Methylicorpusculum oleiharenae: one gene and its partners. The protein of the gene in region 2 interacts with the protein of the main gene of each other region in a pairwise test. Links are inferred from orthologs where the notes say so. Each region holds a gene or a part of one and is shown on either strand. Other genes may lie near its edges.

Region 1 (5,930 bases), 2.7 Mb from region 2 along the record:
CCTTGAAATTCCGAAAAACGTTATTAACACGACCAATCAAAGCAATATTTTCTATGGCTTGGTCGGTGGAACATTCAAGGGAATTGTAAACATGGGAGGCCGAATCGGCGTAGGAGTTGCCGACTTAATTACATTTCCACTCCCAACCCAGCCTATTGCTCAACCGGTTTATATCTGGGACGATTTCGACGCGGATACCACCTACGGTGAAACTTATAGACTGGACGAGTCAGAACAGGTGAGAAAATCCAAACCTGCCGCAATTGCCGAAAAGGTTTATGCACCGGCGCCTGTGCCATCACCACCGGTTCAATATAACGAACCTTACCTGAATAATGATAATACTCAAAAACTGGATGTGATTTTCCAAGACAAGATGATGAAATAACCGTTTTTATTGACTTTTAATACCGCTAAAAAGCAAGCTTTGTAAAAAATATTAGTGGTTAAAGTGCTGATGTATTGATCTAACACGCACTGTAACTGATTTTAAATCGTGATCTTTTGGAATTTAAGTCTAGAGTGGGCGGGGTGTATCAAAACAAACTGTCAAACCTGCGTCCATGCCGGTATGACAATTAAGAGGAATAAAGTCTGTTAGCTTGATATGCTAATCACTTATAAATCAAATAGGTTCAGGTAAAACAGCTTTAAAAGTCCAAGTCGAAATCCTCAATATCGCCAAATTCCTCTTTAAGTCTCCGTTTCTCCCAATACAATTCAATTTTTCTGCGCGCGTCCACTTTGTCATAATTTGATCCTGCTTTTGCCTGGATTGAGTCCTCTGATTCGTCTGATTCGTCGACCGCGATAACAACAGCATCTTCGTCGTCATAATCCATATCTTCGGACAATACATCTGACGTAGAACCGGCCATAATTTTGCCTCCGTAATTAAAAAATGCTTTTTATCGCGATAATTTTACAAAGTAAAGCGTTTTTTATTGATCAACGCTTAATTTCTCTGGATCGAAAACACTTCTTCTTCTGGATTCAACTGCCCGTTATCTCTTAGTTTATTCTGAGACTATAGCCCATGATCTTGACCCTGGAGATAGCAAATGATGCTGTAACCTGTAATTGATTCAAATTAACTTGAAAATTTGCTCATAAACAGCGATTATCAAGACCGTGTTTTAATGACCCAGAACCATCATCCAACCTATGCGGAGGAAATTTTTAATGCTCATCCGTCGAATTTTTCGGCCTACCCTGCTTAATCGCTTCTTTCTTTTTCCCGTTTATTCACTGGTTGTCTCTTGCACAGGCACACCACCCCCTTACGAAGAAATTACCCGCAGTTCTTATGTGATAGAAGAAGCCCAGGAAGATGGGGCCCAAATCCATGCCCCTCTGGAGTTGAGACAAGCTCATCAAACCCTTGAAAAAGCACAACAGGCACTAAAAGATGAGCGTTATGAAGAAGCCAGAAATTTAGCATCCGTCGCAGAGATTGAAGCGGAATTAGCCAAATCCAAGACAGAGGCCATTAAAAACAAGCAAGCGGCCGAAGATATTCAGGAGAGCATCCTGGTATTAAAACAAGAGTCTCTGCGATATCAATCTATTAAACAATAATCAGCCCAAACCCCTTATTTTATTTTTTAACGTTTTATGAAACCGATCATGAAGACCGCGAAGCTGACTTTTGTTTGTTCTTTGATTTTTTTACTCTCTGCCTGTGTCACTCAGCCTCATCCGGACATAGTTAAAGCAGAAATTCTGGTAAGAAGCGTACAGAACGACCCCATCATTGCTGAAAAAGCCCCTGTCGCATTAAGAGAGGCAGAGGAATCTCTCACTGCTTTAAAAGCGCTTGAGAGTGAAGGCGGCGATGATGCTGCGCTTCAGAGTCTGGCTTACAAAACCCAGCTTAGAACTCAAATTGCTCAACACAAAGCCGACAGTGCGGTTGCCAAAGAGATTATTACAAAAGCCCAATTGGAACGAAAACAGATTCAACTTGAAGCGAGGACACTGGAAGCTGATTTAAGAGCCCGGCAAGCTCAAGAAGCACAGAAAAAAGCCGAACAGGCCTTGAGAGAATCTGAAGAAGCCAGACAAAAAGCCGAAGATCTGGCCAGACAGTTAACTGAGTTGCAAGCACAGGCAACCGACAGAGGTATGGTGCTTACCTTGGGTGATGTGTTATTCGATTACAACAAAGCGGACATAAACGAGGGCGGACTGCGTATTCTCACCAAATTGGTTGAGTTTCTTGAAAAATATCCGGAACGCAATGTGCTTATTGAAGGTCATACGGACAGTACCGGCTCTGATATTTATAATCAGACTTTATCGGAAAAAAGAGCCGAAGCGGTTAAAGTTGCTTTAAATCACCAAGGCATTCACCCAAGCAGAATCAATGCCGTGGGTTACGGCAAAACCTACCCGATAGCATCCAACGACACTGAATTGGGAAAACAACAAAATCGCCGGGTAGAGATCATTCTTTCAGATGAACACGGTGTCATCAAAAGCCGATAAACTCGCTGGATTTTTCATACTGCAGCCGGATTTAATCCATTTTTGACTTAGTATTCCATTCGCCTCCATTAATTTGAGGTGGCTTCTTTTCAGCTTAAGGTCTAAGGTCAGTAATCAATCTTGTCAAAAATTCTACTAGCTATCAGACGCTTCGTAATTGCTGCTAGCCTCCTATTTCTTGTTTTATCATTGGCCGCAATCGGTACACTGAAATATTTGCCACCTCCGACAACTGCCTTTATGCTCGTTCGTCATTTAGAGGAATTTGAACAAGGCAAGAACTTTCGCCCTATCAAATATCAATGGATAAACCGGTCAGCTATTTCAAACCATGCCCGACAAGCGGTTATTGCTTCCGAAGATCAGCGCTTTTATTCGCATCGTGGATTTGATACCGAAGCGATTTCTCAAGCACTGACTCACTATCAAAAAGGCGGAAAACTCCGGGGCGCCAGTACAATCAGCCAACAAGTGGCGAAAAACCTGTTTTTAACGCCCGCTCGCAATATGGGAAGGAAAGCCCTGGAGTTTTGGTTTACTGCCCTGATTGAGCTTGTATGGGACAAGCAGCGCATTCTTGAGGTGTATCTCAATATCGCGGAGTTTGGTGATCATGTTTTTGGCATCGGCGCAGCCAGCCGTTATTATTTTGGAGTGCCTGCAGATCAGCTGACTGCGAAACATGCAGCATTACTTGCCGCAATTTTGCCTAATCCGAGGCGCTACAGCCCGGTCAATCCCAGCCCTTATTTGATCAAACGCCAAGCCTGGATTCTCAAACAAATGCATAATCTTAGGCATTGATAGCAGCAATTTTCAGTTTGATGATTAAGAGGGAGAGGCGTAAGCTTTTCAGGGATATCGGCAGCAGGAATGCTGCCGTCAAGCCCCTATAGATGGGTCTAAGGCGCACCTCGCAAGGCTTACGCCAACCCTTAATGCCACATAAAAGTTCAAACTGGAAATTGCTACATTAAGAGTGTCTTTACTTATTCAAGGTTTAATTTATGTTGGATATCATACAAATACCCGTTCTGAACGATAACTATATTTATCTTTTGCATGATCCTGCATCCAAAGAAACTGCGGTGGTAGATCCTGCAATCGCCTCTCCGGTACTGGAACGACTGGATGCGCAAGGCTGGACACTTAACTGTATTTTTAATACCCATCATCATCAGGATCATGTAGGTGGAAATCTTGAACTGAAAGCTCAAACCGGTTGCCGGATTATCGGCGCCTATCAGGACAGGCGGCGCATTCCGGGAATCGATGAAACGGTGATTGAGGGTGACTGGGTAAAGTTGGGAGACGTCCGACTGCAGGTAATGGAGACGCCCGGTCATACCTCCGGCCATATTGTTTATCATGCGATTGAGGACGGGCTTTTGTTTTGCGGTGATACTTTGTTTGCCATGGGTTGCGGCAGACTTTTCGAGGGAACGGCCGAACAAATGTGGAACTCGTTAAAGTCATTGAGAGACTTGCCGGATGAAACAAAAGTGTATTGTGCGCACGAATATACACTTAATAATGGTCGTTTTGCTTTGACTGTAGAACCTGGCAATCCTGACTTGATTCAAAGAGTGCTCAACGTAGAAGCAATGCGCAAAGTAAACACACCAACCCTACCGTCAACAATTGGGTTAGAAAAAAAAACCAATCCTTTTTTTAGAGCGGACAAGCCTTCGTTGCAAACTGCTTTCGATAGAGAGGGTGAATCTTCGTTAAGCGTTTTTACCCGGCTGAGAGCGATGAAAGATAAGTTCTGACTTTAGCCGGGAAACTGGCCATCACCAGTGAACAGAGCGGACAACCGTCAAAGACGGATAACGATGAAGCGAAAAATACGCCAGGCCACACTCAAAAAGAACATGACACCTAAAACACCAAGGATATTTGTTAGTGTGAGCAATTTTGGCAAGTCGTATAAAAAAGCAAAAAAGCCTGGGACCTCTGTTGTATGAGAAAGCCCGGCTGATTGAAGATTTTCTCTAAAAAACTCATCTCGCTTTAACGCCTCGTCAAATCGAGTGCTCTCGCGGCCAAACGAATAGTCACTTCCAAGGTAACCCATAGTCTGATACAGCTTATAGGTCAGTAAATCATCAAGATCATTCAGTGCTGATTTTAATGTATTCATTTTTTTAATTGTCACTTCGGTAATATCGCCCAACTGTCCCAAGTCAAGTTCATATAAACCGGTTAAAGACCATTCAGTAGCTGGCAATAAATGAGTCAATTCACTGAAATAATTTGGCGAAGTCGCGGAAGGCTTTTTGCTGGTTAAAGCTTTTCCCCAGAAAGATGCAAAGTTTTGACTTACTTGTGGATCGGGTTTATTCGTTTGATTTGCTGGAACAGTTTTCTTTTTATCCGGTTTATCAGAATTATTTGTAGACTCTGTAATCAAAGCCGCTGACTCCGAATTAATAAAAACCTGATCAGATGCATCGGTTGATAGGCTATTTTCTTTAGACAATACTGAATAGATCGGATCTTCCAGTAAATCCGGCTCGACGCTCTTTTGCATGTCAACATGCGAGGCATAGAGATCAAATGAGCTTAATAGAAAAGTGATTGTTATTATTGTTAATTTCACTGAAACAGCTAAGGATTGATTTCAGGGCAACTTTCCCAGTTAGAAAAATATAATATCCAAAATAGTAAGGGCATCTTAATTTAAACTTAAGATAAACCCTAATTTATATTTGACCCTCTGGCTATTTTAATGCTGGCTGCAGGTAGTTAAGATAAAAGTAAAGGATAACTGTTCGCCCACTTGGAATAGAGGGTGTAGGTGATTGATTGAAAAGGCTTCTGCAACAGGGATGTTGCAGAGAGCACCACGAATGGTTTCATGCGTCCTTTGAAATCAAGCACCTACATCCAAAAAAAATGGGATGGGTGAGCAGATACAGTAAAGGCTTACTTTTGCGAATCTAATTCCTTATTCCCGGCCCACCCACACAGAATCCAAATTTAAAGCTTTTTTCAATCGAGCCGCATAAACCTGCGCTTCACTTTTTTCCGCGAAGCCGGGCACAGCAAGTCTATACCACATTTCACCTTGCTTCTCTACAGGCACGACTCGAACAGGTATCCCTTGACGCGTGAATTCAGCCGCTTTTCTTTCCGCGTACCAATCCTGACGAAATGCGACTAAATTTACCGCCCATACTCGTGAACTGGCAACATTAGCTTTCCTGACGACCGGTTTCGGGGCGGGTTTCTTTACTGCCTGCCGAACCGCTTTTTTAGGGCTTTGTTGATCCGCTGGCTTTGCTTGCGGTTTGTTTGCCTCTGGAGGTTTTTCAGCAGGTAATGGACCCGCCTCATTGGTTTTTAACGCTTCATTTTCTTTAATTTGCACTGTTGACTCAGGCGCCGCTGTTTCGATAACACTGACTTTCTCATTTGAATCACCCGGTGTTTTACCTGCC
Region 2 (4,714 bases):
TGCCGGTGAGAGAGAAACATAAACATCCTGCCACGCGTACTTTTCAGGCGATTCGCCTGGAAATCAATCAGGAATTGAACGAACTCAAGTCAGCGCTGGATCAATCGGTTGAGGTACTAAAGCCGGGAGGCCGGTTGGTTGTCATATCGTTTCATTCATTAGAAGACCGCATCGTCAAGCGTTTTATAAGAGCGGAGTCGGGCGGCAAATATGACCCGGGTCGGCTACCGGTAAAAGAATCCGAGATAAGTAAAGGACTGCTAAAAAAGATGGGTAAGGCTATAAAAGCCGGTGACGAGGAAGTGTCTGAAAATCCCAGATCCAGAAGTGCCGTTATGCGGGTGGCTGAAAAAATATGAATGTGGTCAAGATTAAGGTCCTGTTGATGATGGGGCTTGTGGTTGGGCTTTTAGGTTCGGCTTTGGCGGTTATTTACAGTAAGTACCAATCGAGGTTGTTGTTCATTGAGATTCAAAAGCAAGAACGGGAACTCGATCGCTATGAAGTCGAATGGGGTCAGTTGCAACTTGAGCTAACGACTTTAGCGGAAGAAAATAGAGTTGAACAAATTGCGCGCGAGAAGCTGAGGCTGGTTTTGCCGCAACGGGAAGCGATTATTTACATTAAGCCCTAGATGCGCCGTTTTAATACACAGAAACAAACAAGGAAGCCGGTCAACGATTTTGCGGTAAGACGTAAAGTGTTGCTGGCTTTTATGTTGGGGGGAATGGCATTACTGGTAGGTCGCGCCTTTGATTTGCAAGTGCTGAATAAGCAGTTTTTAAAGCAGCAAGGTGATATGAGGCATGTTAGCGAAGTGGCGGTTTCTGCCTATCGAGGCATGATTCTGGATAGGAATGACGAGCCTTTGGCCATCAGTTCCCCGGTTGAGTCTGCGTGGGTCAACCCAATGGAGTTGGCTGAAGTTGCCCCTTCGGATATTAAACAAGTCGAGCAACTGCTGGGTTTGTCTGAAGGTAAAATTGCCAAGTTGATAATACCCGGATCAAAGCGCCAATTTGTTTATGTCAAAAGACGTATCAATCCGGATCTGGCAGAGCGGGTAAAAAAGCTCAGTATTAAAGGCGTTTATTTCGATCGTGAATTTAAGCGGTATTACCCTGCAGGTCCTATCTCTGCTCAACTGGTGGGCTTCACCAATATTGATGATGTTGGGCAAGAAGGCATTGAACTGGCTTATGAAAGTCTTTTAAAGGGCGTAACCGGCCGAAAACGTGTAATCAGGGATGGCAAGCGGCAAATTATTGCTGATATTGAAGCCATTAAAGCACCCATTAACGGACAAAACATAAAGCTAAGCATTGACGAGCGTATTCAGTACATTGCTTATCGGGAATTGCAGGCAGGCGTGATTGAAAATCAGGCTGATGCCGGAGCGCTGGTGCTTTTGGATGCAAAAACAGGCGAGGTGTTGGCTAATGTCAATTACCCTTCCTTCAATCCGAATATGCCTACCGGGACAAACAAAGGTGCATTTCGAAACAGAGGTCTGACTGATTTGTTTGAGCCCGGATCAACCGTCAAGCCATTCGTGATAGCGGCGGCATTACAGGGCGGTTTTATCAAGGAAGGTATAAAAATTGAAACGGACGGCGCTTACCGGGTTGGCCGAAATGTTGTTAAGGATATTCACAATTACGGCACCATGGATTTAACGCAGGTTTTAAAAAAATCCAGCAATGTTGCAACCAGTAAAGTCGCGTTGACTATGCCACCTAAATATTTTTGGGGGTTTTATCACCGACTGGGTTTTGGTGTCTCGGCGGGTTTGGACTTTCCCGGTGAAGCCAACGGCAGTTTATTGGATTACCACCGGTGGAATAACTTTGCTCAAGCGACCTTGTCGTTCGGTTATGGTGTCAATACCTCGGTCTTACAGTTGGCGCGAGCTTATACCGCATTGGCTGATGATGGCGTTTTACATTCAGTCAGCTTGCTGAAAAGAGATGAAGATACGGACGAAAAGCGTGTGTTTTCATCAAAAACAGCCAAACAGATACGCAGCATGCTTGAACATGTGGTGATGCAGGATGGAACAGCCTATCTTGCAAGGGTCGATGGTTACCGAGTTGCGGGTAAAACCGGTACTGTCAGAAAAGCCGGTGCCGGCGGGTATAAGGAAAAAAAGTATTTGTCGGTATTTGTCGGTATGGCTCCTGCCAGTAATCCACGCTTAGTCATGGCGGTTATGGTGGATGAGCCCAAAGCCGGGAAATATTATGGCGGACTGGTCTCTGGGCCGGTTTTTTCAAATGTGATGGCGGGCGCATTGCGGGTATTGGGCGTAGCTCAGGATCAGGTCGAAACCATGCCTTTATTACTTTCAAATAAAACGGTCCAGTAAAAAATGAAGCTAAGCAGCTTACTGGAGGGCTATGCCTCGGTAATAAATGATATTTCCATTCAGGGTTTGACGTTAAACAGCCGTGAAGTTAAGCCTGGAGATGCTTTTATTGCGTTGTCGGGGGCCAGGCAGCATGGCTTATTGTTTGCTGAAGACGCCATAAAAAGAGGTGCGGTAGCCATCATTTATGACTCCGCTTCTTGTGAAGATGTGAAGTTTAATCAGGATCAGGCGGTTTTTTTCGTTGCAGTTGAGCAGTTACATGCGCGCTTGGGTGATATTGCCGGGCGCTATTATGCTGAGCCTTCTGCAGCTATGAGCCTGATTGGCATAACTGGAACCAACGGTAAGACGTCTTGCAGTCAGTTTCTGGGTCAAGCGATGGATGACTGTGGCATTATCGGAACGTTAGGCTGGGGTAGTTGGGGTGAGCTTAAAACAACTCAAAATACTACGCCTGATGCGCTGGCGATCCAGGCCATGCTAGCCGCATTTAAACAGGAAGGAAAAAGGTCGGTAGCAATGGAAGTGTCGTCTCACGGATTGGAGCAAGGCCGTGTTAATGGGATCACATTTAAAGGTGCGGTTTATACCAATATCAGCCGTGATCACCTGGATTATCACGGTTCAATGGAAAATTATGTCGAGGCAAAGTTAAGGCTTTTAGCCAAACCGGGTGTGCAGTTTGCGGTTATCAACTTAGACGATAGTTACAGTGCCGCGATACTAAAGGCTGTGCCTCCCTCAGTTGCCGTATGGGGTACAAGCTTACAGGGCAAGCAGTTAGAAAGTGGCGAAACGGTTTTGGCCAAAAGAATTGAACAGGGATTGGACGGTATGCAGTTTGATGTGTGCTGGCGTGACCATTGTCGGCGGGTCAGCGTTGAATTGTACGGCGATTTTAATGTTGAAAATCTTCTTCTGGTTTTTGGCGTATTGCTGGCTACGGGCTACTCCTTTGATGAATCTGTTCGCCGGATTTCAAACATCAAGCCGGTTGCCGGGCGTATGACACGGTATGGCTCTGAATCGACGCCATGGATTTTTGTGGATTATGCGCACACGCCGGATGCGCTGGATAAAGTGTTAACCGGATTGAAAAAACATTGCCCCGAAAAATTATGGGTAGTAATGGGTTGTGGTGGCGACAGGGATGCGGGTAAACGTCCGTTGATGGGGCAAATCGCTGAAAAATGGGCGGACCATATTGTTCTAACCGATGACAATCCCCGCAGCGAAAATTCGTTGCGGATCATTGACGGAATCAAGCAGGGATGCAGTAGCACCAAGATCCGTGTGATTCAAGACAGAGAGCAGGCAATAAAAACCGTGGTTAGAGAAGCTGAAGATCAAGACTGTATTCTTATTGCCGGTAAAGGTCATGAGGCCTATCAGGAAATTAACGGTGTAAAAATACCTTTCAGCGATGCCGAAGTGGTTATCAGAGCCTTGGAGGATATTCGATAATGCGAGTTTTGTTGAGCCAAATAGCGCAATGGATCGATGCCGGGCTGACCGGCGAAGATATTGAAGTTGAACGGATCAGTATTAACACGCGGACCTTGCAGCCCGGCGATCTGTATATAGCCATCAAGGGCGGCCATTTCGATGGTAACGATTTTGTTGATCAGGCCGAACAGGCAGGGGCCTGCGCGGTTATTGTAAGTAAGCCAGTTGAAACCCGTTTGCCGGTTCTTGAAGTGGAAGATACCCGGCTGGCCTTGGCTAAAATAGCAGGCCATTGGCGAAACCTCATGCCGGCGCGTATTGTTGGCATTACCGGCAGTAACGGCAAAACGACTGCAAAAGAAATGACAGCGGCAGTTCTGGGGAATGACGACTCGGTGCTGTTTACAGCCGGTAACCTGAATAATGACATTGGCGTGCCGTTGACCTTGCTGCGGCTGGAAGAAAAACATCGGTACGGCGTGATCGAAATGGGTGCAAACCATGCAGGGGAAATAGCTTACACCAGTCGTTTTGTGCAGCCCGATGTGACGATTATTACCAATGCAGGACCGGCTCATTTAGAAGGATTCGGCAGTGTTGAAGGCGTTTCCAGGGGCAAGGGCGAAATTATCGGTGCTTTAAAGGAGTCCGGGACGGCCGTACTCAATCACGATGATGTTTATTTTGATTACTGGCACGGTCTGGCCGGTAAGCGAAAAGTGATTTCATTCGGAATGAATCCTGGCGCAGATGTTAGCTCAGATGGATTCAAGACTGAAATTTCGGAAAATCGTTTTTGTACGGCGTTTACCCTTCGTTATAAAAACGCATTTATCGAGATCCGGCTTAATCTGGCAGGCCGTCATAACGTACTTAATGCCTTGGCAGCCAGTGCGGCAG
Region 3 (6,223 bases), 4.5 Mb from region 2 along the record:
AAATGAACCGGCACTGGCAGGCTGCCGCTTTCCTTGGCATCGCGCATGGCCGCATTATAGGCCCTATAAACCGCATTGCTCTTAGCTGCGCAAGCAAGATAAACGACGGCATGCGCCAAGGCTAATTCTCCCTCGGGACTACCCAGCCGTTCTTGCGCTTCCCATGCGCTTATGGCCAGCGGCAACGCTCTTGGATCCGCATTGCCGATATCCTCGGAAGCAATCCTGACAATTCTGCGGGCCAGATAAGACAAATCACAACCGGCATCCATCATCCGGCACAGCCAATATAACGCGGCATCCGGCGAACTGCCCCGAACCGACTTATGTAATGCTGAAATCTGATTGTAAAATTCTTCGCCTTGCTTATCGAAACGGCGGGTTCCGCCAGACAGCACTTCTTTGGAGACGGCCTCATTAATACAGGTGCTGTTTTGCGATGCCGCCAACTCCACTGCAATCTCAAGCAGATTTAACGCTCGCCGGGCATCACCATCGGCGGCCGCTGCAAACTGACGCTTGATCTCATCGTCCATCTCGATGGCCAGATTGCCCAAGCCTTTTTCCTTTTCAGTTAACGCCTTGATTAATACCGCCAGTAAATCCTCTGTTGACAGTGCATTCAACACATAAACTCTGGCCCGGGACAAAAGCGCATTGTTCAGCGCAAACGACGGATTTTCAGTCGTAGCCCCGATAAAATAGAACGTGCCATCCTCGACATGCGGTAAAAAGGCATCTTGTTGGGCTTTATTAAATCGATGCACTTCATCAACAAACAAAATGGTGCGTTGCCGTCGACTTTCCCTGGCGGCTTGCGCTTCTGTCACAGCCGCTCTTATTTCTTTGACACCGGCCAACACCGCTGAAATAGGAATAAACAGTGCTTCAGAATGGTTGGCAATCATCCTTGCCAACGTGGTTTTACCGGTACCGGGCGGGCCCCAGAAAATCATTGAGTGCAGTCGTCCTGCCGCTATTGCTTCATACAGCGGTTTACCCGGACTCAACAGATGCCGCTGACCGGTGTACTCATCCAGCTGAGTAGGCCGCATTCGCTCTGCCAAGGGCTTGATCAAAGTATCATCACCGCCCGGCCCCGAGTAAGATAAAAAACTTACCATGTCATTCCAATCGTTGTCTGTACACTAAGAGAAGTGTCATTCTTCAAATACATCCGACCCCGGTGGCGGCGTGAATATAAACAACTCATCATCCAATGATGGATTGACAGCGATATTCGAAAAATAAATACGGGTTAATTGACCAAAATTATCGCTTAATTCCATGCCGCCCAAGGTGCCTTTATCCAGGCCGATCAAAACATATTTAAAGCCGCTGTCCTCGTTTTTGGGTAGCAATTTGATCCACTGCATATCTTCGTCGGTGCCTTGATCCTGTATGATAAAGTTTTCTTCCAGGTCGATGTCACCGCTAAGTAACAAAGCGGGAGTTGAGCCTACCGACTGGTCCAGCTTTTTAACCGTCACTTGCTCCAGGTCCGCATCGTAAAACCAGACCTTGCCTGCATTGGAAATAATTTCCTGTGTAAAAGGCTTGGTGTACTGCCAGCGAAACTTTCCGGGTCTGCGCAAATAAAACACCCCGTAACTGGCTTGACGGGCATTGCCTGCTTCATCGACAGCTATTTGTTTAAAATCGGCTTTCAGCGCCTTGGATGACGTTAAAAAAGCTCGTAACTGGCTTACCGGTTTTTCCTGGGCCTGAGCATTCAGAGCCGTTAACATTAACAAAATACCTAACCACTGAAACACGTTAAATCGCAACATAATGCTCGCTTTAATTTATTGAAAAAGATTATTTAACCAGGTATCCGGATTCTCAGTACCGCCGCCATTGACGCAGGGTGAACTGGCTTTAGGAGCAGAACCGCGAATATAGGGAAATTGGCTGACGCCGGGACAGTCCTTGTTTGCCAACAAACCGGTGAAAGGGTCTATCCAGACCAGATCGACATTGTCAGGGGGCGTCAACAGCACAGGACGCGTACTGATTTTCTGCATAAGACTAGCCCATAATTTCAGCGCACCGGTTGAACCGGTTAGTCCTGCCGGTTTATTGTCGTCTCTGCCAACCCACACGACCGAGAGATAATCGCCGCTGAATCCGGCAAACCAGCTGTCTCTCATTTCATTGGTTGTTCCGGTTTTGCCCACCAGCTGAAATTCTCTGGGCACATAATTGTAGGCAGAACGACCCGTTCCCTCGTTCATCACTTCCTGCATGATCGTGTTGGTAATATAAGTTGCCGACGGATCAACCGTTTGCCTGACGGTAAAAGGGTAACTTTGCAAGCGTTCACCATCACTGTTGACAACGCCCCTGATGGATCTCAAGGGCGATGTAAAGCCATCACCAGCAAGTGTTTGATAGATTTGCGTTACCTCCATCGGAGTTAAGGGCGAAGCGCCCAAAAGAAACGACGGAAACAGTTCTAACGAGCGCGTAATACCCATGCTTCTTAACGTTTTAGCAACACGCGCAACACCTATATCCATGCCAATACGGACTGTGGCCAGGTTGTAAGAGTTGGCCAAAGCCTTATGAAACGGAACAATACCGTGCTGGGTATTATCATAGTTTTTGGGCTCCCATAGCTGGCCTTTTGCCGCCTTGACTCTGATGGTAGTATCGCTGACCGGTGTAGTAATCGTATATTTTGACGGATACTCAAGCGCGGTCAGGTAAACAAAAGGCTTAATCAACGAACCAATAGGGCGCACCGCATCGACCGCCCGGTTAAAACCGGCTGATTTCGGATCACTGCCGCCCACCAGGCCGACGATTTCGCCGTCTTCTTTACGGGTAACGACCACAGCAGTTTCCAGTTCCCGCGCTTTTGGATTTTTTTGTAACTCTTTGATTTTTTCAGCAACAGTTTTTTCCAACGCGTCTTGCACATGGGGTTCCAAGGTCGTGAAAATATTAAGCCCTTCCGAGGTCAAATCTTCTTCCTTGTAGGTCTCTTTTAATTGTCGTTTAACCAAATCCAGAAACGCCGGATAACGGTTTACAGAACGGTGCGTGTTGGCAATGACTTTTAACGGTTCTTTTTTTGACTCGGCGCGTTGCTGTTCATTGATGTAATTCATCTCGGCCATCTTATCGAGGACCAGATCACGACGCTCAAGCGCTCGCTCCGGATAGCGCCGTGGGTCATAGTAAGACGGTCCTCGCACTAAAGCCACCAGCGAGGCCACCTGGGTTAAAGGAAGGTTTTTTAACGGCTGACCAAAATAAAATTCGCTGGCCAAGCCAAATCCATGCACAGCGCTGGCTCCGTCCTGCCCCAGATACACTTCATTAAGATAAGCTTCCAATATTTCGTCTTTGTCATAGCGGTACTCTATGATTAACGACATGAACACTTCATTGATTTTTCGGACAAAACTGCGCTCGTTGGTCAAATAGAAATTTTTGATCAGCTGCTGCGTAATCGTACTTCCACCCTGAACGATGCCTCCGGCTCTGACGTTGGCCCACATGGCTCTGGCAATCGCTTTTAAGGAAATACCGTAATGCTGGTAAAAATCCCTGTCCTCAGTCGCCAACAATCCCTGTATCAGCGTCGGCGGCGCTTCGGCCAGCTTGATCAGCACGCGATCTTCCTTGCGGGTAGGATAAAAACTGCCGATCTGCAATGAATCCAGCCGAAAAATGGTCAGGTCTTTTGACAAGGTTGCATCAAATATTCGCGCTATTTCACTATCGAAAAACTGCACCTTGACCAAACGGCTATCCTGTTTTTCATCCCAAAAACTAAACGTGCGCGTTTTAATTGTTATCTGAGACGCTTGCCTGGAGTAAGTGCCTTCGGAAGAAAGCTGCGGATCTTCACGGTAATGTAAAAATTGCAAATGACTTTCCAGATTGGCTAAAGTCATTTTATGTCCGGTATACAATTCAAGCGGACTGGCATAAACGCGAGCAGGAATTGCCCAGCGTTTACCTTCAAACTGATTGCGTACATTGTAATCAAGATAACCGATGTAACTGGCCAACAAAAAAGAGGCGAAAACCAGAGACAACACCACTAATTTGACCAGCCATCTTTTAACAGGATTGACGGGCTGTTTTTTTTTGTTTCTGCGAACCGTTGATTTTCTTTTTAGTGTACTTTGAGGTCTTGTGGCCATATTTTAAAAAATTGATTAATCGGTATACGCTTCCTATTTGCCGAAGAATAACCAGCCGCATCAATACTCAAGAGAACCTGTCAGCGAAGCCAAAGTGTTGATAGTTGATTCTTGGAGCAAGGATGAACCTGATTTAAAGTCATTAACCGGACTTTATGGAGGTTTATCAGGTTATTATTTATATTGGGCTTTCCGGCGAATTAAATCAATGCCGCCATTAATAACACAGCACTCCTTGAAAGCTACGGATGAATATTACCGGCAGCAAAGGAAACAACATTAAGGTATAAAACTGCCTAATGATGACAATTTGATCGCTAGGAATTTCCAGAATACAGCCTTGCGTGTTGGATAAAAATAACTCAACGTTATGAAGTAAACCTGAACAAGGTTAGTTTTAACAATTCAATAAAAATTAAGTTGAGGTGCAAAGATTGCCTGTATGAGAAGAAAGCTCGAATTGAATTTCCTTAATCCAGCCTATTATACGAAAAATGCGATTTTGTTTGGCCTTCATTTAATAATTGCGCAAGAGGAACCCGCCCTCCATCAATTAAATAGCGACTGGGTTTACCAAAAAGATAGCCTTGTCCGTACTCAATACCCAGGCTGACCAATATCGGTATGACCTGCGATACCTCTATAAATTCTGCCACAGTTTTTTTCCCCAGTTTCCTGGCGACATCCGCCATAGATTTTACCAGGACTTGATCAGTTTCATCATTGACCAGATTGCGAATGAATTGGCCATCAATTTTGACATAATCTACAGGAAATTTTTTGAGGTAGTTGAATGAACAAAACCCTGCGCCAAAGTCGTCCAAAGCAAAATGACACCCAAGCGCTTTTATTTTGTTAATCATTTGCCGGGTTTGGTCGAAATTATCAACGGCGGCAGTTTCGGTAATTTCAAAAGTAATCCGGTCCGCATTAACCCATGTGAGTTCCAGCTTTCGCTTCAGCGTCGGTAATAAACTCCCATCCTGAAAAGCAAAACCGGACAAATTAATCGCAAGACAAACATCTGACAATTCAACGGGCAAAGCGGCCAAAAAATCTAATGCGTTTTCAACCACCCAGATATCTATGCAATGAATCAAGCCCATCCTTTCGGCTACCGGAATAAATTCTATGGGATGAATCACGCTATCGGCCTGCCCCCGCATCCTTATTAGTACCTCATAATGCGAGACAATGCCTGTTTTCAGGTTAATAACTGGCTGAAATACCAGAAAGAAATTTTTGTCGACCAAAGCTTCCCGAATCAGCGGAACCCAGTAAACATCACGGTGCCTTTCCTTGATGGCTTTATCGTCTTCGTTATAGATCCAGACCATATTACGGCCGTTTTGTTTTGCCAGATAGCAGGCCTGATGGGCTTTGGAAATCAATTCCTCAGGATGGACAATCACTCTCTGAGTGGGTAACACAGCGATGCCAATCGATGCAGTGATGTTGTAACAAACATCTCCGGTAGTGAAGCGGCAGTCTTCCAGACTTTTGCGAATAGCTTCAGCCGATTCCTTCGCCTGAGTGAGAGAAAAGTTTTCGAAATAAAGACAAAACTCATCTGAATCGATACGCGCAAAAAAAACGTCTCTCGTCAGTGTCTTTCTGATTAATGCGACCACCTCAATAATCAATCGGTCAGCAATATCAAAGCCTTCCAGATCATTGATGAGACCAAAGCGATCAAGATCAATCAATAACAGTGCACCATTCTGATGCAGCGTTCTAAATCGCATCAGGCTCAACCGAATGTGTTGCTCCAGATTGGCACGATTCATCAAGCCGGTCAGTTCATCATGGGCGATCAAATATTTTAGTTTGGCATCCAGCAGTTTGCGGGTTGCCAGTTCAGTGATTAATTTTTCCTGCTGCTGATTACGTAAATAACGCTCATTCTTTAAAACTAACAGTAATTCGACCAGAATGAGTAATTCAGACTCTCTGAACGACGCATAAAGATCGTAAATCAAATCCCCGGAAGACTGGATGGAGACATTTAATTCATCCGAAGACTCAGCTTTTAAAATAATAAAAGGCAAGGCAATACCGTTATTTTC

What was found. Proteins that work in one complex are often made in the same cells at the same time.
Region 1: the proteins of GO003_RS01410 (region 2) and mtgA interact in binary tests that used the Escherichia coli proteins (3 or more experiments, as listed by UniProt). The link is inferred for Methylicorpusculum oleiharenae from one-to-one orthologs.
Region 3: the proteins of GO003_RS01410 (region 2) and mrcB interact in binary tests that used the Escherichia coli proteins (3 or more experiments, as listed by UniProt). The link is inferred for Methylicorpusculum oleiharenae from one-to-one orthologs.

What each region holds. Positions count from the first base shown.
Region 1 is NZ_WUTY02000001.1:3,034,519-3,040,448, reverse strand. Bases 1,699-4,449 are described here. They hold mtgA (monofunctional biosynthetic peptidoglycan transglycosylase), read left to right. Parts: upstream 1,699-2,607; coding sequence 2,608-3,291; downstream 3,292-4,449. Other genes in these bases: GO003_RS13670 (hypothetical protein), read right to left, coding at 4,307-4,449; gloB (hydroxyacylglutathione hydrolase), read left to right, coding at 3,495-4,259; GO003_RS13685 (OmpA family protein), read left to right, coding at 1,699-2,487. Outside these bases: GO003_RS13700 (exosortase system-associated protein, TIGR04073 family), read left to right, coding at 1-388; GO003_RS13695 (PA3496 family putative envelope integrity protein), read right to left, coding at 651-878; GO003_RS13690 (DUF4398 domain-containing protein), read left to right, coding at 1,183-1,578; more of GO003_RS13685, read left to right, coding at 1,627-1,698; more of GO003_RS13670, read right to left, coding at 4,450-5,089; GO003_RS13665 (SPOR domain-containing protein), read right to left, coding at 5,438-5,930. UniProt on the Escherichia coli protein: Peptidoglycan polymerase that catalyzes glycan chain elongation from lipid-linked precursors. May play a role in peptidoglycan assembly during cell division in collaboration with other cell division proteins.
Region 2 is NZ_WUTY02000001.1:292,395-297,108, reverse strand. Bases 1-2,999 are described here. They hold GO003_RS01410 (peptidoglycan D,D-transpeptidase FtsI family protein), read left to right. Parts: upstream 1-634; coding sequence 635-2,365; downstream 2,366-2,999. Other genes in these bases: GO003_RS01405 (UDP-N-acetylmuramoyl-L-alanyl-D-glutamate--2,6-diaminopimelate ligase), read left to right, coding at 2,369-2,999; ftsL (cell division protein FtsL), read left to right, coding at 356-634; rsmH (16S rRNA (cytosine(1402)-N(4))-methyltransferase RsmH), read left to right, coding at 1-359. In the rest of the region: more of GO003_RS01405, read left to right, coding at 3,000-3,832; GO003_RS01400 (UDP-N-acetylmuramoyl-tripeptide--D-alanyl-D-alanine ligase), read left to right, coding at 3,832-4,714. UniProt on the Escherichia coli protein: Essential cell division protein that catalyzes cross-linking of the peptidoglycan cell wall at the division septum. Required for localization of FtsN.
Region 3 is NZ_WUTY02000001.1:4,822,565-4,828,787, forward strand. What follows is about bases 1,482-4,525. They hold mrcB (penicillin-binding protein 1B), read right to left. Parts: upstream 4,158-4,525; coding sequence 1,806-4,157; downstream 1,482-1,805. Other genes in these bases: lolA (outer membrane lipoprotein chaperone LolA), read right to left, coding at 1,482-1,790. In the rest of the region: GO003_RS21505 (replication-associated recombination protein A), read right to left, coding at 1-1,124; more of lolA, read right to left, coding at 1,161-1,481; GO003_RS21520 (putative bifunctional diguanylate cyclase/phosphodiesterase), read right to left, coding at 4,628-6,223. UniProt on the Escherichia coli protein: Cell wall formation. Synthesis of cross-linked peptidoglycan from the lipid intermediates.